Regions from separate parts of the Bradyrhizobium ganzhouense genome, predicted to be linked through region 2. Evidence: predicted binding sites of a transcription regulator. Region 2 holds the regulator's gene; the other holds the start of a gene.

Region 1 (15,535 bases), 1.4 Mb from region 2:
GGCCGTCATAGGAGATCACGGCCGCGACCGGATTCCAGAACACTTTTGGGCGCGGCACGTAATGCGCTTCGAGATGGTCGGTGTGGAGCTCGATCAGGCCGGGCATGATGAGATCGCCGCCAGCGTCCTCTGCGCCCGCGGGCGCCCTGCCCTCGCCGATCTCGGCGATACGTCCATCGGCAAGAGCAAGCCAGCCCTGCTCGATCACCCGGTCAGCCAGCACGATCCTGGCGTTGGCGATCACAATGTCCTTCGGCTTGGCGTTCATGTCCCTCTTCCTTCAGGCCGCAGCGGCAAAGCTGGTGACATCGACGATGCGGTCGGCAATCAAATGGCGGATTTCGTCGTCATGCACAATCGCGACCATGGCGACGCCCTGACGCTTCTTCTCGGCGACCAGTGCAACCACGACGGCGCGGTTGGCGGCATCGAGCGAGGCGGTCGGCTCGTCCAGCAGCAGGATCGGCAGGTCCGAGATGAAGCCGCGCGCGATATTGACGCGCTGCTGCTCGCCGCCGGAGAAGGTCGCGGGCGGAAGCTGCCAGAGCCGCTCGGGGATGTTGAGACGATGCAGCAACTCGCCGGCGCGCGCTTGCGCATCAGCGCGCGTCATGCCGTTGACGATCGGCGGCTCGGCGACGACGTCGATGGTAGCAACCCGCGGCACCGCGCGCAGGAACTGGCTGACATAACCGATGGTCGCGCGGCGAACATTGAGGACCTGCCGCGGCTCGGCGGTGGCGAGGTCGATCAGCGCGCCGCGATGGCGGATGCCGATCCGGCCGGAATCGCAGCGGTAATTGCCGAAGATCATCTTCAGGATAGACGATTTGCCGGCACCTGATGGCCCGGACAGCACGACGCACTCGCCGGGTTCGACGTGGAAGGTCACGCCGCGCACGACAGGCAATTCGATGCCGCCCTGCAGGTGCATCGTGAAGGTCTTGTTGGCGTCGGCTATGTCGATCATGGCGGTCATAGGAAGGCTCATGTGAGAAGGCTTATGGCGGCAGAATCGAGGAGACGAGGAGCTGGGTATAGGGCTCGCGCGGATCGTCCAGCACCTGATCGGTGAGCCCGGTTTCGATGACGCGGCCGCCCTTCATCACCATCACGCGATGCGACAACAGGCGCGCAACCGCGAGATCGTGGGTGACGATGACGACGGCGAGATGCAGCTCGGCGACAAGATTGCGCAGGAGATCGAGCAGGCGGGCCTGAACTGACACATCAAGGCCGCCGGTCGGCTCGTCCATGAACACGAGCCGCGGACCCGTGACGAGGTTACGCGCGATCTGGAGGCGCTGGCGCATGCCGCCCGAATAGGTGCGCGGCGCATCGTCGATGCGCGCGACGTCGATCTCGACCCGCGTCAGCCAGTCGGAGGCGGACTCGCGAATGCGGCCGTAGTGATTCCAGCCCACCGCCATCAGCCGCTCGCCGACATTGGCGCCCGCCGAAACGGCCATGCGCAGGCCCTGCGCCGGATCCTGATGCACAAAGCCCCAATCGGTGCGGAACAGCAGGCGCCGCTCGGCCTCGCCGAGCGCGGCGAGATCGCGGGTGATGCCGTCGCGCATCCGATAGGACACATGCCCGCCGCTGGCGGCAAGCTGACCGGACAAGAGCTGGAGCAGCGTCGACTTGCCCGAGCCGGATTCGCCGACGATCGCCAGCACCTCGCCGGGATAGAGCGAGAACGACACGTCACGGCACGCAGCAATGCGGCCATAGGACTTGCTGAGGGTATCAGCAACCAGCAGCGGCTGATCGGTTTCGAGCAGATCCTGATCAGCCATTTGCACCTCCCTGCGCCTTGTCCTTGTAGGGCGCGGCACTTAGGGCACCGTGATGGCCGGCGGCCTGACGTCCTTCGCAATAGTCGGTGTCGGAGCAGACGAACATGCGGCTGCCCTTGTCGTCGGTGACGATCTCGTCGAGGTAGGAATTCTCCGCCGCGCACAACGCGCAAGGCGCGTTGAAACGATACGGCTCGAACGGGTGATCCTCGAAGTCGAGCGACACCACCTGGGTATAGGGTGGGATCGCATAGATGCGCTTCTCGCGGCCGGCGCCGAACAGTTGCAACGCCGGGCAATTGTCCATCTTGGGATTGTCGAATTTCGGCGTCGGAGATGGATCCATCACGTAGCGCGCATTCACCTTGACCGGATAGGCGTAAGCCGTCGCGATATGACCGAAGCGCGCGATATCCTCGTAGAGCTTCACATGCATCAGGCCGTATTCGGCGAGCGCGTGCATGCGCCGTGTCTCGGTCTCGCGCGGCTCGAGGAAGCGCAGGGGTTCCGGGATCGGCACCTGATAGACCAGCACCTGGTTCGCGTGCAGCGACGTCTCGGGAATACGATGGCGGGTCTGAATCACGGTCGCCTCGTCCGTCGACGTCGTCGTGGCGACGCCGGCGGTCTTGGCGAAGAATTTGCGGATCGAAATCGCATTGGTGGTGTCGTCGGAGCCCTGGTCGATCACCTTCAGCACGTCCTGCGGCCCCAGGATCGCGGCGGTCACCTGCACGCCGCCGGTGCCCCAGCCATAAGGCATCGGCATTTCGCGGCTGGCGAACGGCACCTGATAGCCGGGGATCGCGATCGCCTTCAGGATCGCGCGGCGGATCATCCGCTTGGTCTGCTCGTCGAGATAGGCGAAATTGTAGGCGGGCGCGTTCATTCCGCGGCCTCCTTCATGGCATCAGGCGCATTGGCTTCAGTAGATGCTTCGGCAAATTCCTTGCGCAGCTTGCGCAACAGGCCGAGCTCGGACTGGAAGTCGACATAATGCGGCAGCTTCAGATGCTCGACGAAGCCGGTCGACTGGACGTTGTCCGAATGCGACAACACGAATTCTTCATCTTGCGCCGGGGCTTCGACCTCTTCACCGAGCTCGCGGGCGCGCAGCGCCCGGTCGACCAGCGCCATCGACATGGTCTTGCGCTCGCTCTGGCCGAAGGCGAGGCCATAACCGCGGGTGAAGCACGGCGCTTCCGTCGCCGAGCCCTTGAACTGGTTGACCATCTGACACTCCGTCAGCTCGATCGAGCCCAGCGGCACGGCAAAGCCGACGTCTTCGGCAGCGAACTCCACCTCGACCTCGCCGAAGCGGATCTCGCCGGCGAAGGGATGGTTGCGGCCATAGCCACGCTGGGTGGAGTAGCCCATCGCCAGCAGAAAGCCTTCGTCGCCGCGGGCGAGATTTTGCAGGCGCAAATCGCGGTCCGCAGGAAAGTTCAGCGGCTCGCGGGTGAGATCGCCGACGCTGGCGCCGTCCTCGGCCTGCGGCGAGGTCTCGATCAGTCCGTCGCGGCCGAGAATGTCGGTCACGCGCGGTGTCGGCGCCGTCGAGGCTTCGGCCACAGAAGGTGCTTCCGGCACGAAGCCTTGGCTAAGCGACGGATCGAGCAGGCGATGGGTGTAGTCGAAGGTGGGCCCGAGGATCTGGCCGCCGGGAATGTCCTTGAAGGTCGAGGACACCCGCCGCTGCACCCGCATGGCGCCGGTGTCGACCGGCTCGCTGACGCCGAAGCGCGGCAAGGTGGCGCGGAAGGCGCGAACCAGGAAGATCGCCTCGATCAGATCGCCGCGGGCCTGCTTGATCGCGAGCGCAGCAAGCTCGCGGTCATAGAGCGAACCTTCGCTCATGACGCGGTCGACGGCGAGCCCGAGCTGTTCCGAGATCTGGTCAAGCGAGACTTCCGCAACGCTCTGGTCGCCGCGCCGCGCATTGGCGAGCAGGCGATGGGCGTTCTCGATGGCGCGTTCGCCGCCTTTGACTGCGACATACATGCGTCAGCCTCCCTTGCTCATGACACGCGTGGTGCGCGGAATCGCCACCACGGCATCATCAGCGACCAGAACCACGTCGATGCCACGCGGAAACAGCGTCTCGTTGAAACGCAGGCGTTCAAACAGGTCGAACGGTTTGATCGACGCCTGGAGCGTTGCGACACCGTCGATGCCGGGGCCGCGCAGCTCGAAGCTGCGGCCGGCGTCCAGGCTGTCGACCTGAATGATCACCGTGGTCGAACGATCCGGATATTCGTTGGTGCCGAGCGCAAACCGCTCGAGCGAGGGCAGCGCCCCGCCGTCGCTGATCAGCGCGAAGGCCGCGATCGACGAATCCTGGATCACCGGCGCGCCGGTATGGAACTTGAGCCATTTCAGGACGTCGGAGCTTTCCGACATCCGCGCATCGAGCCAGAGCGGCGTGTCGTGGTCGAACAGCGTCAGCGCGATCGCGGCGGTGCCGCGCATCATCGGGCCGGCCGCTCCCGCCATCGGCACGATGCGCTGGACCGCGCCCGGCCGCGCCATCGCGTCCATCACCGAACGAAAGGTCGATTGCGCCGACAACACCTTGTCGACGAAACCGGGCGGCAGTTCCGCAATCGTGGTCATGGCATCAACCCTCACCGCGCACCATGGTGTAGAAATCAACCTTCGTCGCAGCGGCCTCTTCCGCCGCCTGCTTGCGCCGAATCATAAGCTGCTCGCGCAACGGCGCGATAACGTCGCGCTCCACCAGTCCGCCAAAATCGCGCGACTGCACCAGCGCGTCGCACAGCGCGATCAGCCGCGCCTTCTCGCCGTCGCGCCCGAGCGTGTAGCCGAAGCCGACCTCGCCGCTCGCAAGCCGTACCGCGGCGCGCGACACCGTGGCCTCGCCGAGATTGAACGGCGCGCCGTCGCCGCCGACCCGGCCACGCAGCATCACCAGACCGCTTTCTGGCTCGCGCAGATCCTGATGGCCGGGCAAGGAGATCGCGCGGAGGCGGGCGGCGATCTCGCCCGCCTCCGCGTGCGCCAGCACGGCCATGGCGGCCTGGCGCTGGGCTTGCTGGGTGTTGTGCTGGGTCACCGACTCCACCGAACTTTTGACAGAACTTGCCGAATTGAAGTTGTCTATGATAATAGACAACTTGATACGGAAGCGCCATGACTGTTTCGTGACAAACGTGTGATTTTCGGGCTAGGCTGGTCGGCGACATGAGCATGCAGGACACCGCCTCCTCAGGCGTCGCGCTGTGGCGCCTCGTTGCCGATGGCATCGAGCGCGGCATCGCCGACGGCCGCTTTGCCGCAGGCGACAAGTTGCCGGGCGAGATGGAGATCGCCGAAACCTATCGCGTCAATCGCCACACCGTGCGGCGCGCGCTGGCGGCGCTTGCCGAGCGCGGCATCGTGCGCGCCGAGCGCGGCAGCGGAACCTATGTCGAAGCGCAGAAGCTTGCCTATCCGCTGCGCTCGCGGACGCGGTTCTCCGAGATCGTCGGCGCAGACGGCCGCGAGCCGCATGGCCGAATGATCGAGGCGTCAGACGATGTCGCGACCCGCGAGCTCGCGCGGGAACTCGGATTGAAGACCGGCGCACCGCTGGTGCGGATCGAGGCGATTCGGCTGGCCGACCGCACGCCGATCTGCGTCTCCACCACCTGGTTGTCGGCGGACCTGTTTCCGGGCGCGGGCATGGTGTTTGCCGCGACGCGCTCGATGACGAAGATGCTCGAGCACTACGGGATCGGCGATTATCGGCGCGGCGCCACCCGGATTACCGCCGGCATTGTCGACGCCACCGACGCCGCGCGGCTCGATCTGCCGCTGGGGCGGCCGATCCTGGTGGTCGACGCGACGGACCTGGATCTCGAGGGCAAGCCGCTGGTGACGAAGCACTCTCGGTTCGCGGCGGAGCGGGTGGAGTTTTTGGTCGAGCCGTAGGGGCGCGCTCTCCACGAATCCGGAGCCGCAGGGTGGCAAAGGCGCGACAGCGCCGTGCCCACCCTACGGCACCTTTGATCAGGCCGCCGCCCTTCGCCCAATAATCGCAAACCGCAGCTTGCCCGAGATGAAATCGATCGCGGCGACCGCGACCAGGATCATCAGGATCAGGAACGACACCTTCTGCCATTCCAGCACGCGGATCTGCTCCGCCAGCTGAAGCCCGATGCCGCCGGCGCCGACGATGCCGATGATGGTGGCCGATCGCGTGTTCGATTCGATGAAATACAGCACCTGCCCCGCGATCACAGGCAGCACCTGCGGCATCAGGCCGAAACGGATCTCGTGCAGCGCGCTGCCGCCGGAAGCACGGATGCCCTCGACCTGCTTCTGGTCGGCGCCTTCGATCGCCTCCGAGAACAGCTTGCCGAACGCGCCGAAATCCGACACGGCGATGGCGAGCACGCCGGCAAACGGGCCGAGGCCGACCACGTTGATCCACACCAGCGCCCAGATCAGCGTGTCGACGCCGCGGATCGAATCGAGGAACCGACGGATGGGAAAGCGGACGATGTTCGGCACCACATTGCGCGCCGCAAGCAGGCTGACCGGCAGCGCGAACAGTGCGGCCAGCGTGGTGCCGAGCAGCGCGATCGACAGCGTCTCGCCCAGCGCCTTGAGATAAAGCGGTAGCGACGAACCGGGATCGGGCGGGATCATCATCATGCTGATCCAGCCGAGCTGGCTCAGCCCCGCGACGAAGCGCGACGGCGAGAAGTCGAGATCGACCAGACCGAACACGAAGATCGCAAATGCGGCGACGAGCATCAATGGCGTCGCCAGGCGCGCCGACGCCGGCCGGTTGAACACATCGGGATAACGCGCGCGGATCTGCGCGGTGTCGACGTCTTGCGGCCTGCTCATGACCGCGCCTCCTTGCCGAACAGGCGGCCGCGCACCCAGCCAGTCGTGATGTCGATCAGGAAGACGGTGATGATGATGGTCACGAGGATCGCGCTGACGTCGGAATAGTAGAACTTGCGGATGGCGACGATCAGCTCCTGCCCGATGCCGCCGGCGCCGACGAAGCCCATCACCGAGGCTTCGCGCACATTGATCTCGAAGCGCAGCAGCGCGTAGCTGGCATAGCCGGCCGAGACCTGCGGCAGGATCGCAAAGCGCATGCAGGAGATCCAGCTCGCGCCGGTGGAGCGGATGCCCTCGACCGGCTTCATGTCGGCATTCTCGACGATCTCCGAGAACAGTTTGCCGAGCGCGCCGGTGGAGTGGATCGCGATCGCAAGCACGCCCGCCATCGGCCCGAGGCCGAACGCAATGACGAAGATCAGAGCAAAGACGATGCCGGGCACCGTGCGGGCGAATTCCAGCAGGCGCCGCACCGTGAAGCGCAGCCAGGGAGCAGGCGAGGTGTTTTCAGCCGCGAAGAAATTGAGCAGGAACGCAAGGACGGCCCCGGTCAGCGTGCCGACATAGCTGATCAGCAGCGTCTCGCCGAGCAGCTTGAGCCATTTGTGCCAGCCCCAGAACCATTCGCCAAAATCGGTCCACACCCGCTGGCCGTTGTCGAGGGTGAGGATGCGGTTGAAATAGCTGACGAAGTTGCCGAAATAGGTGAAGAAGGTGCGTAAGTTCACCTCGGCGCCGATCGAGGCCACGATCAGCGCGGCCGCGAATAGAGTCAGCCCTGCCAGCACGCGCAGACGCTTGCGCGCAACCGCCTTGCGATAGGCGGCGTTCAGGACGGCGAGCTGCTGCTCGGGAAGGATCGAAACCGCAATCGTCATCGAAGGCAGAGATCCATCAAAACTGATCCATCAAGAAAAGAGCCGGGTCCGTCGACCCGGCTCCAGTACGTCGTCCCGACGAGATCAGGACGCCTTCTTACGCAGATTGTCGACGAACTTAATCAGCTCGATGGTCTTGTTGTAATCGTCATTGCCGATCGCCTCCCAGGGCTTGTTCTTGCCGTCGGAGAGCTTCTTGAACGCCTCGGGGTCCTTCTGCGCCGCGTCAAGGAAGGCCTTCTTGATGGCGGCCTTCATGTCGTCAGGCAGATCGCTGAGATAGGCGTAGGGCGAGTTGATGATGAGGTCGGACTTCACGATGATGCGGAAGTCTTCCTTCTTCATCACGGTGCCGTCGGTCGACTTCACCATGCCCTTGTTGAGCATGCGGGTCAGGTTGGAATCGTCGTCGGCGTTCCACCAGTTGGCGGCAACGTCGACGGTGCCCTGGGCCAGCGCCAGCACGGCATTCTCGTGGCTGCCGGTGAAGACGACCTTGGAGAAGTAGGCGTCGGGATCGATGCCCATCGCGTTCAGCTTGAAGCGGGGCATGTTGTTGCCGGAGGTCGAGTTCGGATCGACCAGCCCGAGATTCTTGCCCTTGAGGTCTTCGATCTTCTGGTACGGCGACTTCGCCAGCACGTAGAACACCGAGTAATAGCCCTTCGATCCGTCGGCATTGACGTCGATCACGAAGGCGTCGGTCTTGACGCCGGTCAAGCGGGCGCGGGCGAACGAGGCCGGGCCGTAGTAGCCGATATGGATGTTGCCGGCGCGCTGACCTTCGATGACCGCGGCGTAGTCGTTGGCGACGCGGAGCGTCACCTTGATGCCAAGCTCCTTCGACAGGTAGTTGACGAAAGGACCGTAGCGCTCGGTGACGCCCGAGCCGTTCTCGGCCGGGATCACGGCGAAGGTGATCTCCGGATATTTCGTCTTCCAGTCTTCGGCGGAAGCGGATCCGGCAAAGGTGAGCGCGGCGGCGCCGGCGAGAACTAATCTGCGAGTGATCATGATACCCTCTTCATCGGTTGGGTTCGGTTGACGCAAAAACTGGCCAAAGACTGGCAATGACAGATGCGGCGCGGATCAAGCCGCCGCGGCCGTACCGAGTGCCGGAACACCCTCGGGTGCCGGAGCAGGCGTACCGCCCATGACGTCGGCGGCTTCGAGATCGTAGAGCTCACGCGCGACGAGGTCGGTCAGTGCGGACGGCGCGCCGTCGAACACCACGCGGCCCTGCGCCATGCCGATCAGGCGATCACAATAGCTGCGCGCCAGATCGAGCGAATGCAGATTGCAGAGCACGGTGATGCCAAAATGCTTGTTGATGCGCAGAAGCGCATCCATGACGATTTTAGTGTTGCGCGGATCGAGCGAGGCGATCGGCTCGTCGGCGAGGATGATGTCGGGCTGCTGCACCAGCGCCCGGGCGATCGCGACGCGCTGCTGCTGGCCGCCGGAGAGCTGGTCGGCGCGCTGGGCGGCGAGCGAAGCGATGTCGAACTGTTCCAGCGCCGACATCGCCAGCGCCTTGTCCTGCTCGGGCCAGGTCTGCGACAGCGAGCGCCAGGCCGGCATCTTTGCAAGGCGTCCCATCAGCACGTTGGTCAGCACGTCGAGCCGGCCGACCAGGTTGAACTGCTGGAAGATCATCGCCGATCGCGCCCGCCACTGCCGCAGCTCCTTGCCGCGCAGCGCGGTGACGTCGAGGCCGTCGAACAGGATGCGGCCCTGCGTCGGCGTCGCAAGACGATTGATCATGCGCAGCATGGTCGACTTGCCGGCACCGGAGCGCCCGATCACACCGACGAAGCCGCCGGGGGAGATTTGAAACGAAGCGTCGTCCACCGCGGCTTTTGCGCCGAAGCGGCACGTCAGACCTTCAACCACCAGCATGCAGGGCTCCAGAGTAGCTGGGACCCACCGCTAACGCCGGCGTTTGACACTTGTGTGACACACGCGGTGCAGTGCGGCGATGCAACACACCTCGTCCCCTGTCGTCGCAGCGTCATGATATCGTCATCTGACCGCTCGAAGAGGTACGCCCGCCCTCGAACGATCGGATCAAACATGGCTGCCAAGGTGCTTTCGGTCGAACCGACCATCGATCCCTCGGCGAAGCTGCACGAAGTGGCGCTCGGCGCCTATACCGAGGTCGGCGCGCGTACGATTCTCCATGACGTGAGGATGGGTGATTACTCCTACGTCGTGAACGACGCGCAGATCACCTACACGACCATCGGAAAGTTCTGCTCGATCGCGGCGATGACGCGGATCAATCCCGGCAACCATCCGATGCACCGCGCGACGCAGGCGCATTTCACCTATCGCTCCAGCGCCTACTTCCCCGGCGAGAGTGACGACACCGATTTCTTCGACTGGCGGCGCCAACATCACGTCCATATCGGCCATGACGTCTGGATCGGCCATGGCGCGGTCGTGCTGCCGGGCCGCAATATCGGCACCGGCGCGGTGATTGCGGCCGGCGCCATCGTCACCAAGGACGTGCCGGCCTACACCATCGTCGCCGGCAATCCGGCGCGCATCGTGCGGCGCCGGTTCTCGGAAGAGGTTGCCGGACGGCTTGCCAGGCTGGCATGGTGGGACTGGGATCACGACAAATTGCGTGAAGCACTGCCCAATTTCCGCAAGCTCGCGATTGAAGATTTCCTGACGACATACGAAGCAGGGGCAAATTCCTTCTCCAGCAAACGAAGCGCGGTCGCGTGACAGACATTTTCATCGAGGGTGGCCGGGCCCTGATCGGCTCCGAGTTCGCCGAAACCTCCCTTGCAGTATCGGGAACCGACATCGCGCAGATCGACGCATCTCGCGGCCGCGCGCGGCTGGCGATCGATGCGCGCAACCTGCTGGTGCTGCCCGGCATCGTCGATCTGCACGGCGATGCCTTCGAGCGGCAGATGATGCCGCGCGCCGGCGTCGATTTCCCGATCGACGTCGCGCTGGCCGACACCGATCGCCAGGTCATCAGCAACGGCATCACCACGGTGTTCCACGCCACGACCTGGTCGTGGGAGCCAGGCCTGCGCAGCGGCGACAATGCAAGGCGTCTGCTCGAGGCGATCGAGCGGCAGCGTCCGCAATTCGCCGCCGACACCCGCTTCCACCTGCGACACGAGACCTACAATCTTGATGCCGAGGCGGAGATCGGCCAGTGGCTCGCCGAGGGCCGCGTCGACCTGATCGCCTTCAACGACCACATGGACGGGGTCGTTGCCGACATCTCCAATCCGCGGAAGCGTAACCGCATGGTGGAACGCACCGGCCTGTCGAGCGAGGAGTTCGACAGGCTCGTCGCACACATCGTGTCGCGCGCCGCCGACGTTCCGGCTTCGATCACCCGGCTTGCTGCAGCGGCTCGCGCGGCCGCGGTGCGGATGCTCTCGCATGACGATGCGACCCCGGCGATGCGCCGGGACTTTCGCAGCCTTGGCGTGACGCTCGCCGAATTTCCGGTCAACGAGGAGACGGCGCGCGAAGCCGCAGATCATGGCGACGCCATCGTCTACGGCGCGCCGAACGTCCTGCGCGGCGGCAGCCACACCGGCTGGACCAAGGCCTCCGACATGATCGCGAAGGGGCTCTGCTCGGTGCTGGCATCCGACTATTACTATCCGGCGCCGCTGCTCGCGGCCTTCCGCCTTGCCGCAGACGGCGTGCTGCCGCTTAACGAGGCCTGGAAGCTGATCTCTTCGGCACCGGCGCAAGCCACAGGCCTGACCGATCGCGGCATGCTCGCCGCTAGCCGTCGCGCCGACATCCTGCTGGTCGACGACAGCGCGCCGCAGCGTCCGCGACTGGTCGCGGTGATCGCTGCCGGCAAGCTCGTGCATCTCACCGATGCGACGCGGCTGCTCGTCGCTGCGGCGACACCGCGCAAGACTGTCGTCGCGGCATAAATTGGTTATGCTCAGGCGATGACAGGCTTTCCCCGCTACGCGATCTATTTTGCCGCCGGCGCCGACAACGCGCTGTCGCGCTTCGGCGCGGAGTTGCTCGGCTATGATGCCTATGCGGGCGACGAGGTTTCGTTTCCGCAAGGCGCTCTGCATATCGCGCCGGACTGGCGCGACATCACCGCCGATCCCCGCAAATACGGCTTTCACGGCACGCTGAAGGCGCCGATGGCGCTGGTATCAGGCAAGACCGAGGCCCAGCTCGTGACGGCTTGCGCGACATTCGCCGCGAAGGCGCGGCCGATGCCGGTGATCCGGCCGGTGGTCGATACCATCAGCGGCTTCATTGCCGTCATTCCGGCTGAGCCGGTCGACGCGCTCGGGCAGTTGGCGGCCGACTGCGTCCGCGATTTCGATTCCTTCCGTCCAGCTCTGACCGCGGAAGAGCGCGCGCGGCGAAGGCCCGAAAAGCTCGGCGAGCGGCAGCGCGAGTATCTCGACCGCTGGGGCTATCCTTACGTGATGCAAGAATTCCGCTTCCACATGACGCTAACGGGGCGGCTGGATACGGAGCGACGTGGGCCGATTCTGGAGATGCTGCGCGAGCGGTTTGCGACGCTGAAGCTCAATGCGTTGGCGATCGATCGTATCGCGCTGTTTAAGCAGGATGATGCCAAGGCGAGATTCCGCATCATCGGCGAGTGGACGCTAGCGAGATAGCTTCGACAAACTCCGTCATTGCGAGCGGAGCGAAGCAATCCAGAGTCTTTCCGCGGAGGCAGTCTGGATTGCTTCGCTTCGCTCGCAATGACGACGGTTGAGTGTGTGACCCTACTTCCCCCAGCGCAACGCCAGCGCGTCACGCTCCTTGGCCAATTCTAGTAATCCCGCGCGCGTCGCCGGATGCAGGGGCTGGAGCGGATGCCGCACCGCATCCGACTTGATCACACCGCCGGCCTGCATCATCGCCTTGCAGGCGATCAGGCCGCATTGGCGGTTCTCGTAGTTGATCAGCGGCAGCCAGCGTTCATAGGCAGCCTTCGCCTCCTCGCGCTTGCCGGCAAAATAGGGATCGATGATCTGGCGAATACCGTCAGGATAGCCGCCGCCCGTCATCGCACCGGTGGCGCCGGCATCGAGATCGGCCATCAGGGTGATCGCCTCTTCACCATCCCAGGGGCCTTCGATGTCCTTGCCGCCGGCCTCGATCAGGCTGCGGAGCTTTGAGGCCGCGCCTGCGACCTCGATCTTGAAATAGCGAATGTTGGCGAAGTCGCGCGCCAGCCGCGCCAGCAGCTCGACCGACAGCGGCGTGCCCGCCACCGGCGCATCCTGGATCATGATCGGGATGTTGATCCCGCCCGACAGCACCTTGAAGAACTCGACGATGCCCTTCTCGGGCACGCGGAAGGTCGCACCGTGATAGGGCGGCATCACCATCACCATGGCGGCGCCGGCGGCCTCGGCCTGCTGGCTCCGCGCCGCACACACGGCCGAGCTGAAATGCGTGGTGGTGACGATCACGGGCACGCGGCCCGCGACATGCTCCAGCACCGCATGCATGACGGTCTCGCGCTCGGCGTCGGTCAGCACGAACTGCTCGGAGAAATTGGCAAGGATGCAGATGCCGTGCGAGCCGGCATCGATCATGAAATCGATGCAGCGGCGCTGGCCCTCGAGATCGAGCTCGCCGCGCTCGTCGAAGATGGTAGGTGCGACCGGGAACACGCCGCGATAGGGGCGTTGGGCGTTGTGGGGGGTGACCGGCATCGAAATTATCTCCCTGTATTCCCGTCGTTAGTTTTGATGCGCGCGCGCAGCTGTTGGAGCATGGTACCGCTACCATTTACAGCGCTCACGCACACACGGCAATGCCGATCCACTTGTCGTTGGAATTAGGAATGAAAGCTTAAGCGGTCTTCACCGCGCCAAGGAAGCCCTCGACCGCGACGCGGAGACGGTCGGCATCGGCCGACATCTTGGTCACGGACTGGGACAGCACCGTGCCGGCGTTGCCGGTCTCCTGGTTGAGCTTGGCGACGCTGCCGATGGTATCGGTGACCTCGCGGGTGCCCTGGGCGGCATGCTGGAAGTTGCGCGAGATTTCGGTGGTGGCCGCACGCTGCTGTTCGACGGCGGCGGCAATCGCGGTCATCTTCTCGTCGATGCCGCTGATGGCACCGCCGATCGAGCGGATGGCGGCGACCGCCTGCCCGGTCGCCCCCTGAATTTCCTCGACCTGACGCGAGATTTCCTCGGTCGCGGTCGCGGTTTGCGCCGCGAGGCTCTTGACCTCGCCGGCGACCACCGCAAAGCCGCGGCCGGCTTCGCCGGCGCGGGCCGCCTCGATGGTGGCGTTCAGGGCGAGCAGATTGGTCTGGCCGGCGATGGCATGGATCATCTTCACGACTTCGCTGATGCGGCCCGCGGTCTGGTCGAGGATCTCGACGGTGGTGTTGGTCTGCTCCACCTGCGACACCGCTTCGCGCGCATCGCGCGCGCTGGACTGCACCTGCGCGGAGATTTCGCCGACAGAAGCCGAGAGCTCCTCGGTCGCTGCCGCAATGCTTTCGAGATTATTGGTGGCCTGCTCGGCGGCGGAGGAGACCGCAGCCGTCTGGTTGCTCGATTCCGACACCAGCGTGCGCACATCGGTTGCGGTGGCATCGAGCTCCTTGGCCGACGCAGCCACGCTGTGGATCACCGCCTGCACGGTGTCGTCGAAACTGCGGCACGCGTCGTCGACGGTACCGGAGCGGGCGAGCTGCAGCGCCTGCTGCGATTCGCGTTCCTGGCCCAGACGTTCCGCGGTCGCTGCGCTCTCGCGCAGGCTTTCGAGCGCGGCTGCCATGGTGCCGAACTCGTCGGGATAACGCGATTGCGGGACGTGCGTCGCGTAATCGCGGGCACTGATCCGGGCGATGGCGTCGAGAATGGCGCGCACCGGACGCATCAGGCGATTGCGCACGACGTAAACGCCGGTGAGCGTCACGGCGAGCGCGATCAGAAACGCAAGCGACTGGATCACAAGGTTGGTCAGCGCCTTGGTCTGAACGGTCTCGGCACGCGCGATCGACTGATCCAACGCCTTGGTCGCGACCCCGACAATGAGCGGGAACGGCGACTGGCACAGCGTGTTCCATTCCGAAGCGGGCATCGCCGGCTTGCCGCTGCCGTCAAAGTTCTTGGTGAGATCGCCGATCTGCTTGAGAACGCTGCCGGTCTTGGCCTGCGCCTCCTTGGCCGCGGTGACCAGCTCCGCCGTCACATCGGGCGCGGCCAGTAACTCGGCCATGCCGGACCAACCGGAGGCGATGGTACCGTCCCATTGCGCCAGTGACCGCTTCTGGGTGTCGTCGAGCGGCTTGCTGCTGTTGACGTTCGAGCGCAGCACCGAGCAATGAATTCCGTAGCGGTCGCGCACCTGCCAGGCGAGGCGGCGGACCTGGATCATGCGGGCAATGAAGGGATCGTTCATCCAGGCGCGGTTCGACACCGCGGTGGACGCGAGGTTCGCCGTGTCGATGACCTTGGTGACGGCGTCGTACCACGAATTGGTGCGCTCGATCTTGCGCTCGGCGCGCGGGCGCTTGGCCTCGTCGTAGAACAGCTGGAATTGCGGTGCGGCCTCACCCCAGCGCTGCTTCAGCGTGCTGGCGAGCTCGTCGCGGCGGGCGAAATCGACAGTAGCAAGTGCTGCGCCGATGCCGTCGTAGCCGCCCTGCTCCGCCTTCTCGGCTTCACCGAGCTTGCTGCGTGGATCGTCGTCGCCGAGCAGCGCGCTCTGGGCGTCGCCGCGATTGTTGCGCAGGGACAATACGCCTTGGAAGATCGCCTTGTCTGCGGCGGCAAGTCGCGCGGTCTCGAGACTGTCGCTGTAGCGGCCGAAGGCCCCGACCATCTGGATCGCCGTGCTGGCGAGCGCTCCGGCCGCCAGCAAGGCCATCAAAACCAGAAGAAGCGAACTTACCGATTTCCTAAACATTGCCATGAGTGAGGAGGCCTACTCTTCCAAGAGAGGCCACCTTGCGCCGCGACATGCCAATGTTCCGTTAAGGTTTTAGTCAATGCCGGGAGTTCC
Region 2 (15,535 bases):
GGCGGAGATCGCCGAGCGCGACGCCGTTGTTGGCGTGCCAGCCGCGCAACATCGCGCGGCTGACCTCGCCGGGCACGCCACAGATCGCGGTGCCCTTCCAGATCCAGCGCGGCGGCGGATAACGGATCCAGGCCTTGGTGTCGCTCTCATACATGTATTCGACGTGGACGCCGCCGATCCAGTTAGAGAGGTAGTGATATTGCGCAGCCGCGACCGCCGGCGGCAGACGGCTGAGTCCAAGCTTTTCGAGTCCCGGCAGGAAGCGCTCCTGCTGCTGACGGCGGAACACGCGGAAGACGAATTCGGCCGCATCCGCGGTGCCGCGGCGCGTGACCACGGTGAGGATGAGCCCGGTGAAGTAGGCATGATAGAGATCGGCGACCGCCCGCCAGCGTTTCCATTGCGCGTCCTGCGCGGCGTCAGATGCGGTCATGTTTGCTCCCGGCTTGTTGTTATCGTTGGTGCCGCAACACTCTACCCCGTCGTCCCGGGCAAGCGAAAGCGCAGACCCGGGACCCATAACCACAGGGAGTAGTTTTGCGGGAAGCTCGCAACCACGAGCCTTCGCCAAACTACTCCCTGTGGTTATGGGTCCCGGCCTTCGCCGGGACGACGGCGGAGGACGGAGCTTGCACTACACCCGAAAATGCTTGCTCAGCTTCAGGCCCTGCGCCTGGTAGTTCGAGCCGATGCGCTGGCCGTACATGGCGTCGGGGCGCGCCAGCATCTTTTCGTAGACGAGGCGGCCGACGATCTGGCCGTGCTCGAGGATGAATGGCACTTCGCGCGAGCGCACCTCCAGCACGGCGCGCGCGCCTTGGCCGCCGGCGCCGGCATAGCCGAATCCGGGATCGAAGAATCCGGCATAGTGCACGCGGAACTCGCCGACCAGCGGATCGAACGGCACCATCTCCGCGGCGTAATCGGGCGGCACCTGCACGGCCTCTTTCGAGGCGAGGATATAGAACTCGCCGGGATCGAGGATCAGGCTGCCGTCGGGACGCGCCGAGATCGGCTCCCAGAAATCTTCCACCGCGTAGCCGGAGCGACGATCGACATCGACCACACCGGTGTGACGCTTGGCGCGGTAGCCGACGAAGCCCGTGCCCTTCTCGCCGGAGAGATCGACGGAGACGGCGACGCCGCCGGCCAGATCCGCATCGTCGATGTCGACGAGACGCTCGGACGCATGCAGCGCATCAAGCGCGTCGGCACTGAGGATCGCATCACCGGTGCGGAAGCGTACCTGCGACAGCCGCGAACCTTCGCTGACCAGCACCGGAAACGTCTTCGGGCTGATCTCTGCGTAGAGCGGGCCGTGATAGCCGGCGCCGATCATGTCGAAACGACGCGTGCCATCGGCGATCACACGGGTGAAGACGTCGAGCCGGCCGGTCGAGCTTTTGGGGTTCGCGGCCGCGACGATCTCCGGCGGCAGCGCCAGGCTCTCCAGCAGCGGCACGATGTAGACGCAGTTGGTCTCGAGCACCGCGCCGTCGGCGAGGCTGAACTCGTGCAGCTTCAACTGGTCGATGCGCTCGGCGACGGTGGCACCGGGGCCGGGCAGGAAGCTCGCACGCACGCGATAGGCGACGTCACCGAGGCGCAAATCGAGGCTCGCCGGCTGGATCTGGCTTTCGACGAAATCGTAGGCAGGCAGGATGAGGCCCGCGTCCGCCATCGCCGCGATCATGCGGTCGGGCAGGATACCATTGGCGTCGGCGGCAACCGTGAACGTCAACCGGGGGTCCTCATCGGGGGTCAAATACATCCGGACATGCGGGAAATACTAGCCTTTTACGGCTATCCGATGGACGCCTTGACGAAAAGGGCATTGCGGAATATGAGCATCACTTATCCCGTGGTGATTTGAGCCGGCCGGCTTGCAGCCACGTTAAATAAGTCGCTAAACAGGCCGGGGACCTCTGTGATCCCGGCCCGTGGAAATTATCCAGGCCGGTTTTTTTGTGACCATTTTCGATGGTCACGCAGAGGAGAGCCTATGTCGAAGTCCCCGGCGTCCACCACGCAATACCGTCCAGAAACCCGCCTGGTCCATTCCGGCACTCTGCGCTCGCAATATGGCGAGACGTCGGAGGCGCTGTTCCTGACCCAGGGCTATGTCTACAACAGCGCCGAGGAGTGCGAGGCGCGGTTCAAGGGCGAGGACCCCGGCTTCATCTACTCGCGCTACTCGAACCCGACGATCGCGATGTTCGAGCGCCGCATGATCGAGCTCGAGGGCGCAGAGGCCGCGCGTTCGGCGGCAACAGGCATGGCGGCGGTGACGACTGCGATCCTGGCGCCGCTCAAGGCCGGCGATCACGTCGTCGCGTCGCGCGCGCTGTTCGGCTCGTGCCTCTACGTCATTCAGGACCTGCTGCCGCGCTACGGCATCGAGACCACGCTGGTCGACGGAGCCGATCTCGACCAGTGGCAGCGTGCGCTGAAGCCGAACACCAAGACGTTCTTCCTGGAGAGCCCGACCAATCCGACGCTCGACGTGCTCGACATTCCCGCGATTGCCGAGATCGCGCACAGCGGCGGCGCGCGGCTCGTCGTCGACAACGTGTTCGCCACGCCGATCTGGCAGAGCCCGCTCGCGCTCGGCGCCGATGTCGTCGTCTACTCCGCGACCAAGCACATCGACGGCCAGGGCCGTTGTCTCGGCGGCATCATCCTGTCCTCGGAAGCCTTCATCGCCGAGCACATCCACAATTTCATGCGCCAGACCGGCCCGTCGATCTCGCCGTTCAACGCCTGGGTCCTGCTCAAGGGCCTGGAGACGCTCGGCGTGCGCGTGCGCGCGCAGACCGACACTGCGGCGCGTATCGCCGACGTGCTGGCGAGCCATCCCAAGATTGCACGGCTGGTCTATCCCGGCCGCGCCGATCATCCGCAGGCGGCGCTGGTGAAAAAGCAGATGCGCGGCGGTTCGACGCTGGTCGGCTTCGAGGTCAAGGGCGGCAAGGCGGCTGCCTTCCGCGTGCTCAACGAACTCAAGCTTGCAAAGATCTCGAACAATCTCGGCGACGCCAAGAGCCTCGTCACCCATCCGGCGACGACGACGCATCAGCGGCTGAAGCCGGAAGTGCGCGCCGAGCTCGGGATCGGCGAAGGCTTTATCCGCTTCTCGGCCGGGCTCGAGCATGCGGATGATCTGATCGAGGATCTGACGGCGGCGCTGGAGAAGGCGTGAGGTTATTGTCGTCCCGGCGAAGGCCGGGACCCATAGCCACAGGGCGCAATTTGGCGAAGGATGGTAGTAGACGATCACGCGGCGGTATGAACGCCGCGCGCCATCGATAGATCACGCGGTAGATCACGCGGTATGGGTCCCGGCCTTCGCCGGGACGACAATTCACATCGGCCGGTACGTCCGCACGTCCGCGGGCACGTTGACGCCGAGCTTGATCTGTCCCACCGAGCGGATGATGTCGTCGCCGAGCAGCTGGGCGAAGCAGGCATAGCCCCAATCGTTCATGTGCAGGCCGTCGGCGATGACAAAGCTCTCGACCGGGAGCGCCTGCTTCTCGTGCCATTCGCGCATCACCTCGAAGCGCGGGAAGATGCCGACGTGACGGAGCTCGGCGACCTTGCCGAGCAGCTTCACCATCTTGCTTGCGCTTTCGGGACGCTCGGTGACGCGCGGTGAATATTGCGGGTCGACCAGGACGACGTCGGCATCGCCGGCGGCCTGGATGCGGGTGATGCCGTCCTCGACCATCTTGGCGGTATCGCCGGGATCGAGATTACGCAGCACGGCATTGGTGCCGACCTGCCAGATCACGAGATCCGGATGCACGTCGATCACCTCCTTCTGGAGGCGCTTCATCATCTCGGGCGCATCCTCGCCGCCGATTCCGGCATTGATGACGGTGATGTCGGCGGTCGGATATTGCCGGCGCAGCTGCGCGGCAAGACGGTTCGGATAGTTGAAGTCGGGCGAGCTTGCGCCATAGCCCGCGGTCGACGACGAGCCGAACGCGACGATCACGACAGGCTTGCCGGCGGCGAACTTGTTCGCGACATGCGGCAGCGAGCCCATCGTCTTCGAGATGCCCTTCGGCGCGAGACACGGCACGCGGCTGAAAATGTCACCGGCGGATTTCGCGACCTGCTTCACCTTGTCGATGGCGCGCGAGGTAAGCCCGCGCTGATCGGCGGGCGACGTCGCGGCGACGGTCGTCTGAGACGGCGATGCCGGCGCGGGCGTCGCCTGGGCGGCTTGAGCGTGAGCAGGTGCCCGCAACACGGGCGTCAGCATCAGCAGCGCCGCCGCTGCGGGCGCGGCCAGCCAAGTCGACAGGCCAAAAGGGCGGAGAGAACTCATTAACGCTAGACCTCAATTTTGCTGCTGGGCCGGGCCCAGATGGGCAGCGTCGATCACAAACTGTGCCAACGCCCGGCCGATGCAATCATGGACCTGCTTCGCGAGCTCAGGGCCGCGGGAGGGGCTGAACAGGTCGAACTGACCCTGGTCATTCCACTGCCGCATCATCGCGAAACGGTCGAACAGCGGGACATCATGCTCCTGCGCCACCACCCGCATATTATCGAGATAAGGCGGCGCCGAGATCATGGTTTCGGTACGCGGGCTGTACTGCAAATTCATCAAGACGACGTCAGCCCCTGCATTTTGCAACGCAGTGACCCCTTCGGTCACGGCGCCGCGGAAATCGTCGGGATCGATGGACCGGATAGCATCCACGGTCCCGGTCTGCCAGATGACCAAAGTAGGTGTTTTTGCTTCCATCAGCTTAACGAAGGTTCCGGCGGCCTCCTCCGCAGTCTTCTTGCTCTGTATTTCTACGGATACGTGCACGGTCTCCGCAGGCGGCAGCTTGTCCTTCAAAATGGCCTGCATGCGCGCCGGATAGGAGCTGTCCTCCGAAGATGGAATGGTGGTGGAGCGGCTGCCGATCACCAGGATCTCGAGCGGCTTGCCGGCCTTGACGGTCTCAGCGACCTTGTGGAGCTGGCTGTCGGTGGCGAGCAGATAGGGCGGTAATTCGCAGGCTGCGGGCGCAGGAGGCACAGCTTCGCCCGCGCGCGCCGAAGGCGCGGCGAGGCACCCGCATAACAGGACCAGGCTCAGGAGAACCTTCGCCTTCATCAGCCCCCTCCCGCCATATCGGCGTTGCCGACGGCGTTTTTGGTTTTCGCACCGCTCTTGTCAGCGACGCGCTTGTACCACGAAATCACCCAGGCAACCGCCCACATGATCAGGATTCCGGAGAGACTAATCAGCGCATGCATGCCCGGTCCACCGGAGACCTCGGCCAGGATGAAATGGCCGGCAAAGGCCAGGAAGACGCCGAGGCAGAAGATCTCAAGCGAATGCTGGCCGCACAGGATCAGCGGCCGCAACCACGGCGATGTCAGGCCCGGCCACTCCCGCGGCAGGAATCGCACGATGAGCGCGGCGAGCGCCAGGAAATGCGTGAAGCGCAGCACGTCGAGGTCGGTCTTGTCGATCGGATACATCCACTGCTCGAGCCGCTTCGGCATAAGATGGCCAAGCTGCGGCACGTACCAGGTCAACGTCACGTAGAACGCCGCGACGAGATAGGCGATCGATATCCACATCGTTATCGGTGACGCCAGAATGCGCGACATGCGTCGTGCACCTCCGAGCGCGCACCATGCCCCGAACACGAACAGCAGCTGCCAGGCCAGCGGATTGAACGCCCAGAAGCCGTTCGGATAGGCCGAGAAGTAGAGGTCGAATTCCCAGGTCGCCGCGTAGAGCAGCGCCGAGAGCGCGAGCGTCACGTCGGGCCGCCACTTCATCGACCACAGGATCAGCGGCAGCGCCAGCATCAAGACGATATACAGCGGCAGCACGTCCATGTTGACCGGACGGAAGCGCAACAGCAGCGCCTGCACGATGGTGACATCGGGCTGCTTGAGGAAATCCATGATCCCCATCTCTTCGGTGTAGAGCGGGTTCTCGAAGCTGGTTGCGACGTAGGATATCTCGGCGAGGAAGATCGTGAACAGGAAGACGTGGGCGACATAGATCTGCCAGACCCGGCGCAGGATGCGCGCGGTGGCGATGACGAAGCCGCTCTCCAGCATCGCGCGGCCATAGACGAAGGCGGCGGTGTAGCCGGAGATGAAGATGAAGATCTCGGTGGCGTCGCTGAAGCCGTAATTGCGGATCGTGAACCAGGTCAGCAAATTCGGCGGCAGATGGTCGATGAAGATCAGCCATAGCGCGAGGCCCCGAAACAGGTCGAGCCTGAGCTCGCGCTCGCCGATGGCGGGCAGCGTGATCGCCGGCGCGCGCGGCTCCGCGGTCACGGGTTTGGCTTCCACGGGCTTGACGTCCGCAGGCTTGGCACCCGCGGTTCCCGCGATCGTCGATCCCGTCACTTGATCGGCAATGGTCATCGGGGCCCAAAAACCCTTCCGCAAATCGCGACGTTTGAGGAGTGTACCGGTCCAGTCATCGCCTCGCAAAGCGGCCGGATCACATTGGGGTCTACTTCTTCGTGAATTCTGGCGGGACGATGTCGCGAAAGCCGCCTGCGGCGTTTGGTTCCCGGCCGGGTTTTCGTTATGATGGCAATCATGTACCGCGCCGTGACCCGCCAGATCGAAGTGACCGTCGAGCCGAACTTTGTTCCGGAGCAGTCGTCGGCCGACCGCTCGCGCTATTTCTGGTCCTACACCATCGTCATCACCAATTCCGGCGAAGAGACCGTGCAGCTCAAGACGCGGCACTGGATCATCACCGACGCCTCCGGCCGGCAGCAGGAGGTCAAGGGCGAAGGCGTGGTCGGCGAGCAGCCGACGCTCGCCCCCGGCGAGCGCTTCGAATACACCTCCGGCGTGCCGCTCTCGACCGCCTCCGGCTTCATGACCGGCCGCTACCAGATGGTCAGCGAAAGCGGCGAACGTTTCGAGATCGACGTGCCGACGTTTTCGCTGGATAGCCCGGACAACAAGCGGGTGTTGAATTAGAGGCGGGCGACGGTGCCGACGCCTACGCGTCCTCGACGCCCGCTTCATCCGGCGTGAACTCGTACACCGAGCTGCAGAACTCACACGTCACCACGACCTTGTCGTCCTTGACCATGGCGGCGCGGTCGTCAGGCGAAAAGCTCTTCAGCATGGCGCCGACCGCGTCGCGCGAGCAGGAGCATTGTGCTTTCAACACCAACGGATTGAACACGCGCACGCCGCGTTCGTGGAAGAGGCGATAGAGCAGCCGCTCGCCGGAGAGATCGGGATCGATCAGCTCGACGTCCTCGACGGTTTCGATCAGCGAGCGCGCCTCGACCCAGGCATCGTCTTCAGCGATGCTGTGCACCTTGGCGCCTTCGGGCGCATCGCCGGGGTGCAGATCGGCCTGACGCGCGCGCTCCGGCGCCTTCGGCAGAAACTGCATCAGCATGCCGCCGGCGCGCCAGCGATGCTTGCCGCCGTCGCTCGAGCGCCACTCCTCGCCGACCGCGAGGCGCACGCGCGTCGGGATCTGCTCGGAGCGCAGGAAATATTCGTGGGCGGCATCTTCCAGGCTGCCGCCGTCGAGCGCGACCAGACCCTGGTAGCGGCTCATATCGGGCCCCTGGTCGATGGTCATGGCGAGATGGCCGCGGCCGAGCAGCGTGCCGGAATCCCTGGTGCCACCGAGGCGCTCGGCGTCAAAGCGTGCATAGGCGCGCAGGCGATCCGGCGCCTGATAGTCAACCACCAGAAACGACACCGGCCCGTCGGTCTGTGCCTGCAGGATGAATCGGCCCTCGAATTTCAGCGCCGAGCCGAGCAGCGTCGTCAGCACGATGGCCTCACCGAGCAGCTTGCCGACGGGCGCGGGATAATCGTGCTTGGTCAGGATCTCGTCGAGCGCGGGGCCGAGCCGAACCAGCCGCCCGCGCACATCGAGCGCGTCGACCTCGTAGGGCAGCACGGCGTCATCGATCGGAACCGCGGATGGCGCGCGAACCGGGCCCTCTGGCCCGGTTTTCATGTCAGGGGATTGGGAAACCATGGCGCTTTATCTGGGGTCGGAGGGTGAAAATGGAAGGGGGCGCAGGGGCGCATCCGGAATGCAGAATGGATCGTACGCACGCACGACAAACTCAGTGTCGTCCCGGCGAAAGCCAGAACCCATAACCCCAGGGAGGAGTTGTGGCGCGAGATCGCAATTGCCGATCTTCGCCAAACTACGGTTGGGTGGTAATGGGTCCTGGCTTTCGCCAGGACGACGATTAACACCACGCGTGCCTTACTTCACCGCGTCAAAACACCAGGCCAAAATGCCCTTCTGCGCATGCAGGCGGTTTTCGGCCTCGTCGAACACGACCGATTGCGGACCGTCGATCACCTCGTCGGTGACCTCCTCGCCGCGATGGGCGGGCAGACAGTGCATGAACAGCGCGTCGGGCTTGGCCAGCGACATCAGCTTCGAATTGACCTGGTAGGGCTTGAGCACGTTGTGGCGGTGCTCGCCTTCCTTGTCGCCCATCGACACCCAGGTGTCGGTGACGACGCAATCGGCACCCTTCACGGCGGCCTCGGGATCGGTGCCGAGCACGATCGGCGCACCGGTGGCCTTGATGAAATCGCGCATCACCTTCTTCGGGGCGAGCTCCGGCGGGGTTGCGACATTGAGCTTGAATTTGAAGCGCTCGGCGGCATGAGCCCAGGACGCCAGCACATTGTTGTCGTCGCCGGTCCAGGCCACGGTGCGACCTTCGATCGGGCCGCGATGCTCTTCATAGGTCAGGAGGTCGGCCATCACCTGGCAGGGATGCGAGCGCCGCGTCAGGCCGTTGATCACGGGCACGGTCGCGTTCGCCGCGAGCTCCAGCAGGGCCTCATGATTGAGGATGCGGATCATGATGGCGTCGACATAGCGCGACAGCACACGCGCGGTATCGGCAATGGTCTCGCCGCGGCCGAGCTGCATCTCGGCACCGGTGAGCATGATCGGCTCGCCGCCGAGCTGGCGCATGGCGACATCGAACGAGACGCGCGTGCGGGTCGACGGGCGCTCGAAGATCATCGCCAGCGTCTTGCCTTCGAGCGGCTTGACCGGCTGATGCGCCTTCTGCTTCGCCTTCATGGCGGAGGAGGCCGAGAGCATGCTCTTGAGCTCCGACAGCGGCAGCTCGTTGATATCCAGGAAGTGCTTTGGCGTCTTGCTCATCAGCTTGCCGCCCGCTTGTTGCCGGACAGCGCAGTGCAGGCGCGTTCGAGCCGTCCGACGCTGTCCTCGATCTCGGCTTCGGTGACGATCAAGGGCGGCAGGAAGCGCACGACATTGTCGCCGGCGCCCACGGTGAGCAGTTTTTCGTTGCGAAGCGCTGCGACCAGGTCACCGGAGGGCACCACGGCCTTGATGCCGATCAGAAGCCCCTCGCCGCGAACTTCGCTGACGATATCGGGATGACGGTCGATCACGGAAGCGAGCTTCTGCTTGAGCAGCAGCGACATCCTCTGGACGTGGTCGAAGAAGCCGGGCTTGAGCATGACGTCGAGCACGGCATTCGCAGCCGAGATCGCCAGCGGATTGCCGCCGAAGGTCGAGCCGTGCGAGCCGGGCCCCATGCCGGAAGCCGCGTCCGCGGTCGCGAGCACCGCACCGATCGGGAAGCCGCCGCCGAGCGCTTTCGCCAGCGACATCACGTCAGGCGTGACGCCGGTGCGCCGATGGGCGAAGAGATCGCCGGTGCGGCCCATGCCGGTCTGCACCTCGTCGAAGGCGAGCAGCAGGCCCTTCTCATCGCAGAGCTGGCGCAATGCCTTGAGGAAGCCGGGAGGCGCCGAACGCACGCCGCCCTCGCCCTGGATCGGCTCGATCAGGATGCCGGCGGTCTGCGGACCGATCGCTTTCTTCACGGCCTCGATGTCGCCATGCGGGATCTGGTCGAAACCGTCCATCGGCGGACCGAAACCTTCGAGATATTTTGCGGAGCCGGTCGCCGCCAGCGTCGCCAGCGTGCGGCCGTGGAAGGCGCCCTCGAAGGTGATGATGCGGTAGCGCTCCGGATGCCCCTTGGAGAAGTGATGATGGCGGACCAGCTTGATCACACCCTCCAGCGCCTCGGCGCCGGAATTACAGAAGAACACGAAGTCCGCAAAGCTCTCGTTGCAGAGGCGCGCGGCGAGCTTCTCGCCGTCCGGGCTCTGGAACAGGTTCGACATGTGCCAGAGTTTTGTGGCCTGCTCCTGCAGCGCCTTGACCAGCGCGGGATGGGCATGGCCGAGCGCATTGACCGCCACGCCCGAGGTGAAATCGAGATAGCGATCGCCATTGGTTGCGATGAGCCAGACGCCTTCGCCGCGCTCGAAGCCGATGTCGGCCCTGGCGAAAACGGGGAGCAAATGCGGCGCTGCGCTGTTGGTCATGATGGTCTCTTTGGATGTTTCGGACGGCCTGAACGTGCGTTGCGCAGCGCATCATTGGTCCGGAAAACGAAACGTGCCGCCTTTTAAGGGCGGCACGCGTCACCATCTTATGCCTGGCACCACGGGTGTCAATGCCGCCCGGAAAGCCTCGCGAAACTCTGATTCCGTAGTCTTGCGGTGCCAGATTTGCGGGTTTTTGGCCACGGAACATGTGGAAGCGAGTCGGCGGACTCTTGCGCGTGAGTCACGCCATATTGTAGCGTTTGGCTTGTCAGATACGACATCTCGTGCAGCGGTTCTGATCCCAAAAGTCCTCATGTACCGGCGTAAACGTTCGGGCGTCTCACTGCGCCCGGCGAGCCTTAAGGGATTCCGGCGGCACGGGTTTTTCGAGGCTTAGGCATTCGTTGTGCGAACCCAGGATGGCGGGCGCGCGGCGAAGGAAAGGTTACAATGACGGTTTTGACCTGGTCCGACGATCGCGTCGAGCAGTTAAAAAAGCTCTGGGAGGCCGGACTTTCGGCCAGCCAGATCGCCGCTGAGCTTGGGAATGTCACCCGCAACGCCGTGATCGGCAAGGTGCACAGGCTCGGCCTGTCGGGCCGCGCCAAGAGCCCGTCTTCGGCAGCTCCGCGGCCGCGCAAGGCGCGTCCCGCGCAGCACATGATGCGGGTGAGCAGGCCCATTGCACGCGGCAATACCGCGCTGGCGCAGGCCTTCGAGGTCGAGGTCGAGGCTGAACCGGTCACCTACGACAACGTGGTGCCGATGAGCCAGCGCCTGTCGCTGCTCGAACTGAACGAGGCGACCTGCCACTGGCCGGTTGGCGATCCCTCGAGCGCGGATTTCTTCTTCTGCGGCGGCAAGGCGCTCTCCGGCCTGCCCTATTGCGCCCAGCACTCGCGGGTGGCGTATCAGCCGGCAGCGGATCGCAGGCGGGCGCCGGCGAAGCCGCCGCGGTAAGCTCAGCTTCAAGCAACCTTGTCCCGGCACAAGGCCGGGACGGTAGGGGGAATAGAAAAGCGCGCCATTCGGCGCGCTTTTACTTTGCTTGCTGGCAAGAGCCTTAGGCCTGCTCGGCCTTCGCAAAGCGATCGTCGAGCGCATAGCCGGCGCCGCGGACGGTGCGGATCGGGTCCTGCTCGCGGCCGAGATTGAGCAGCTTGCGCAGGCGGCCGATATGCACGTCGACGGTGCGCTCGTCGATATAGATGTCGCGGCCCCAGACGCTGTCGAGCAGCTGCTCGCGCGAGAACACGCGGCCGGGATGCTCCAGGAAAAACTCGAGCAGCCGATATTCGGTCGGGCCGAGATCGATCGGCCGGCCCGAGCGCGCCACGCGGCGCTTCTCGCGGTCGAGCTCGATGTCGCCAAAAGCGAGCACCGTGGCGAGCCGTTCGGGGCTTGCGCGCCGCAGCAGGCCCTTCACGCGGGCCAGCAGCTCGGGCACCGAGAACGGCTTGACGATGTAATCGTCGGCGCCGGTCGCAAGACCCCTTACCCGCTCGCTCTCCTCGCCGCGCGCGGTGAGCATGATGATCGGCAGCTGCTTGGTGTCGGACCGCGCCCGCAGCCGGCGGCACAGCTCGATGCCGGATAGGCCCGGCAGCATCCAGTCGAGCACGATCAGATCGGGGATGTGCTCCTTGAGACGGGTGTCGGCATCGTCGCCGCGCATCACCGTCTCGACGTCATAGCCGTCGCCCTCGAGGTTGTAGCGAAGCAGCTCGGTCAGAGCTTCCTCGTCTTCAACCACCATAATGCGTGCGCCCATGGGGTCGTCGCTCCTTAAGGATTCAAGTATTGGGGACCGTCGTGGCGAAGGTCGTCATGTCGCCCTTCGGTCGCTTGTCGGTGATGGCCTGGCCTTCGATCATGTAGAACACGGTCTCGGCGATGTTGGTGGCGTGGTCGCCGATCCGCTCGATGTTCTTGGCGCAGAACATCAGATGGATGCAGAACGAGATGTTGCGCGGATCCTCCATCATGTAGGTGAGGAGCTCGCGGAACAGTGAGGTGCAGATGGCGTCGACTTCCTCATCGCCTTTCCATACCGCCATCGCCGCCGGCAGATCGTGCGCGGCATAGGCGTCCAGCACCGACTTGACCTGCTGCTGCACGAGGTCGGTCATGTGCTCGAGGCCGCGGAACAGTTTGAGCGGATGGAAATCCGTCTCCAGCGCCGCGACGCGCTTGCCCATGTTCTTGGCGAGGTCGCCGATCCTCTCGAGATCGGTGGCGACGCGCATAGCGCCAACGATCTCGCGCAGATCCACCGCCATCGGCTGGCGGCGAGCGATGGTGAGCACGGCGCGCTCCTCTATCTTCTTCTGGAGCGTATCGAGCTCGGCGTCGATGGTCACAACGCGCTGGCCGAGCGCGACGTCGCGGCGGATCAGCGCGTCGACGGAATCGACGATCATGCGCTCGGCGATGCCGCCCATCTCGGCGACCAGGCGCGTGAGCTCCTGGAGGTCGGTGTCGAAGGCCTTTGCGGTATGTTCAGAACCCATGTGCCGTCTCCTCAGCCGAACCGGCCGGTGATGTAATCCTGCGTGCGCCGGTCGGTCGGCGACGTGAAGATCTTGCTGGTGTCGTCGAACTCGATCAGCTCGCCGAGATACATGAAGGCGGTCTTGTCAGAAACGCGCGCTGCCTGCTGCATGTTATGGGTCACGATCGCGATCGTGTAGTTCTCGGACAGCTCCTGGATCAGCTCCTCGACCTTGGCGGTCGAGATCGGGTCGAGCGCCGAGCAGGGCTCGTCGAACAGGATCACCTCGGGCCGCACCGCGACGGTGCGGGCGATGCAGAGGCGCTGCTGCTGGCCACCGGAGAGCGACAGGCCGGAGGCATTGAGCTTGTCCTTGACCTCGTTCCACAGCGCGCCGCCGCGCAGCGCCTTCTCGACACGGTCGTCCATCTCGGACTTCGAGATCTTCTCATAGAGACGAATGCCGAAGGCGATGTTCTCGTAGATCGTCATCGGGAACGGCGTCGGCTTCTGGAACACCATGCCGACGCGGGCGCGCAGCAGATTGAGGTCGAGCTTGGGGTCGAGGATGTTGGTCTGGTCGAGCATCAGCTGACCGGTAGCGCGCTGGCCCGGATAGAGGTCGTACATCCGGTTGAAGATGCGCAGCAGGGTCGACTTGCCGCAGCCGGACGGGCCGATGAACGCCGTGACACGGTTGGTGCCGAGCGCCAGATTGATGTTCTTCAGCGCGTGGTGCTCGCCGTAATAGAAGTTGAGGTTGCGTACCGTCACCTTGGCGGGCGCTTCGGGCAGCACCGGCGACTGGGGCAGGCCGCCCGCTGCGCTCATCGATACGGAAAGATCACTCATTTTGCGGTCCTCTCGGCGCCAAGAATGCGCGCGCCAATATTCAGAGCAAGAACGGTCAGGGTGATGAGCAGCGCGCCGCTCCAGGCGAGCTGCTTCCAATAGGCGTAAGGACTCTGGACGAAGTTGTTGATGGTGACCGGCAGGTTCGCCATCGTCTTGGTCAGGCCGAGGCTGAAGAACTGGTTCGACAGCGCGGTGAAGAGCAGCGGCGCGGTCTCGCCGGCGACGCGGGCGGTCGCGAGCAGCACGCCGGTGATGAGGCCCGAGCGGGCGGCGCGATAAGCGATCCGCTTGATCACCAGCGAGCGCGGCAGGCCGAGGGCGGAAGCCGCCTCACGCAGTGCGTTCGGCACCAGCAGCAGCATGTCCTCGGTCGTGCGCAGCACCACCGGGATCACGATGACGGCAAGCGCGAGCGAGCCTGCGATCGCCGAAAAGCCGCGCATCGGCACCACCACCGCGCCGTAGATGAACAGGCCGATGATGATCGAGGGCGCCGACAGCAGGATGTCGTTGATGAAGCGGATCACCGAGGTCAGCTTGTCGTTGCGACCGTACTCGGCGAGATAGGTGCCGGCGAACAGGCCGAGCGGCGCGCCGATGCCAACGCCGATCACGGTCATGATGACCGAACCGATGATCGCGTTGCGCAGGCCGCCTTCAGTCGAGCCCGGAGGCGGAGTGTCCGCGACGAATATCTCAAGATTCAGGCCCGCCAACCCGTTGTAGAGCAGCGTGATCAGGATCAGAGCGAGCCAGGTCACGCCGAAGGCGGCGGCGGCCATGCAGAGCCCGCGGACGACGATGTCCTTGCGGCGGCGGCGTGAATAGATCGGGTTCATGGCGTCAGTTCCCCGCCTTCTTTTCCAGCCGCATCAGCATCAGCCGCGCCGCGGCGAGCACGAAGAACGTCAGCACGAACAGCAGCAGGCCGAGCAGGATCAGGCCGGACTGGTGCAGACCGTCGCTTTCGGCGAATTCGGATGCGATCGCGGCCGAAATCGTGGTGCCGGGGGCGAAGATCGACCCCGAGATGCGGAACGAGTTGCCGATGATGAAGGTCACCGCCATGGTCTCGCCGAGCGCGCGTCCGAGCGCCAGCATGACGCCGCCGATGACGCCGACGCGGGTGTAGGGGATCACCACGCTGCGGACGACCTCCCAGGTGGTGCAGCCGACGCCGTAGGCGGCTTCCTTCAGCACCGGCGGCACCGTCTTGAACACGTCGACCGAGATCGAGGTGATGAAGGGCAGCACCATGATCGCGAGGATCAGCGCGGCATTGAACAGGCTGAGATAGGACGGGGGACCTGCGAAGATCGCGCCCAGCACCGGAACGCCGTCAAAGATCTTGATCATGAAGGGCTGGAACGTGTTGGCCAGGAACGGACCCAGCACGAAGAAGCCCCACATGCCGTAGATGATCGAGGGAATACCGGCGAGCAGCTCGATCGCCATGCCGATCGGGCGGCGCAGCCATTGCGGGCAGAGCTCGGTCAGAAAGATGGCAATGCCCAGACCAACCGGAATGGCGATCAGCATCGCGATGAAAGAGGTGACGAGCGTGCCGTACATCGGTCCGAGCGCGCCGAGCACCGGCGGATCCGCCGACGGCGCCCAGCGCTGCGTCCACAGGAACGCGAAGCCGTATTCCTTCATCGCCGGGAAGGCGCCGACGATCAGCGACAGGATGATGCCACCGAGGATGAGGAGCACCGAGATCGCGCTGAGCCGCGTGATCCAGTAGAAGGTGACGTCGCCGAGCTTGAATGCGCTCAAGGCCTTGGCGCGGTCATACGGTCCGGCGTCGTCGACGATATCGCTCTG

What was found. The regulator PhoB, encoded in region 2, activates phosphate uptake and scavenging genes when phosphate is short. The targets are predictions, from matches to a motif close to TGTCATNNANCTGTCAT.
Region 1: a site for PhoB is predicted at 4,950-4,966, ahead of phnF (phosphonate metabolism transcriptional regulator PhnF). Genes of this name have one in related genera too.

Annotation. Positions count from the first base shown of each region.
Region 1 covers NZ_CP181318.1:8,358,799-8,374,333, forward strand. Annotated here, with positions in the region: gene ACLFLU_RS38885 (alpha-D-ribose 1-methylphosphonate 5-triphosphate diphosphatase) at 1-268, opposite strand, end outside; gene phnL (phosphonate C-P lyase system protein PhnL) at 281-979, opposite strand; gene phnK (phosphonate C-P lyase system protein PhnK) at 1,002-1,799, opposite strand; gene ACLFLU_RS38900 (alpha-D-ribose 1-methylphosphonate 5-phosphate C-P-lyase PhnJ) at 1,792-2,688, opposite strand; gene ACLFLU_RS38905 (carbon-phosphorus lyase complex subunit PhnI) at 2,685-3,800, opposite strand; gene phnH (phosphonate C-P lyase system protein PhnH) at 3,804-4,412, opposite strand; gene phnG (phosphonate C-P lyase system protein PhnG) at 4,417-4,881, opposite strand; gene phnF (phosphonate metabolism transcriptional regulator PhnF) at 5,001-5,729, shown strand; gene phnE (phosphonate ABC transporter, permease protein PhnE) at 5,808-6,653, opposite strand; gene phnE (phosphonate ABC transporter, permease protein PhnE) at 6,650-7,534, opposite strand; gene phnD (phosphonate ABC transporter substrate-binding protein) at 7,619-8,548, opposite strand; gene phnC (phosphonate ABC transporter ATP-binding protein) at 8,624-9,433, opposite strand; gene ACLFLU_RS38945 (chloramphenicol acetyltransferase) at 9,608-10,267, shown strand; gene ACLFLU_RS38950 (alpha-D-ribose 1-methylphosphonate 5-triphosphate diphosphatase) at 10,264-11,457, shown strand; gene ACLFLU_RS38955 (DUF1045 domain-containing protein) at 11,476-12,174, shown strand; gene ACLFLU_RS38960 (dihydrodipicolinate synthase family protein) at 12,286-13,224, opposite strand; gene ACLFLU_RS38965 (methyl-accepting chemotaxis protein) at 13,364-15,445, opposite strand.
Region 2 covers NZ_CP181318.1:820,454-835,988, reverse strand. Annotated here, with positions in the region: gene ACLFLU_RS03850 (hypothetical protein) at 1-433, opposite strand, end outside; gene ACLFLU_RS03845 (2'-deoxycytidine 5'-triphosphate deaminase) at 635-1,771, opposite strand; SAM riboswitch at 1,852-1,931, shown strand; gene ACLFLU_RS03840 (O-succinylhomoserine sulfhydrylase) at 2,003-3,199, shown strand; gene ACLFLU_RS03835 (SGNH/GDSL hydrolase family protein) at 3,362-4,333, opposite strand; gene ACLFLU_RS03830 (SGNH/GDSL hydrolase family protein) at 4,346-5,116, opposite strand; gene ACLFLU_RS03825 (OpgC domain-containing protein) at 5,116-6,396, opposite strand; gene apaG (Co2+/Mg2+ efflux protein ApaG) at 6,577-6,969, shown strand; gene ACLFLU_RS03815 (Hsp33 family molecular chaperone) at 6,992-7,999, opposite strand; gene argF (ornithine carbamoyltransferase) at 8,237-9,160, opposite strand; gene ACLFLU_RS03805 (aspartate aminotransferase family protein) at 9,160-10,362, opposite strand; gene ACLFLU_RS03800 (GcrA family cell cycle regulator) at 10,816-11,325, shown strand; gene phoB (phosphate regulon transcriptional regulator PhoB) at 11,429-12,136, opposite strand; gene phoU (phosphate signaling complex protein PhoU) at 12,159-12,875, opposite strand; gene pstB (phosphate ABC transporter ATP-binding protein PstB) at 12,887-13,708, opposite strand; gene pstA (phosphate ABC transporter permease PstA) at 13,705-14,550, opposite strand; gene pstC (phosphate ABC transporter permease subunit PstC) at 14,555-15,535, opposite strand, start outside.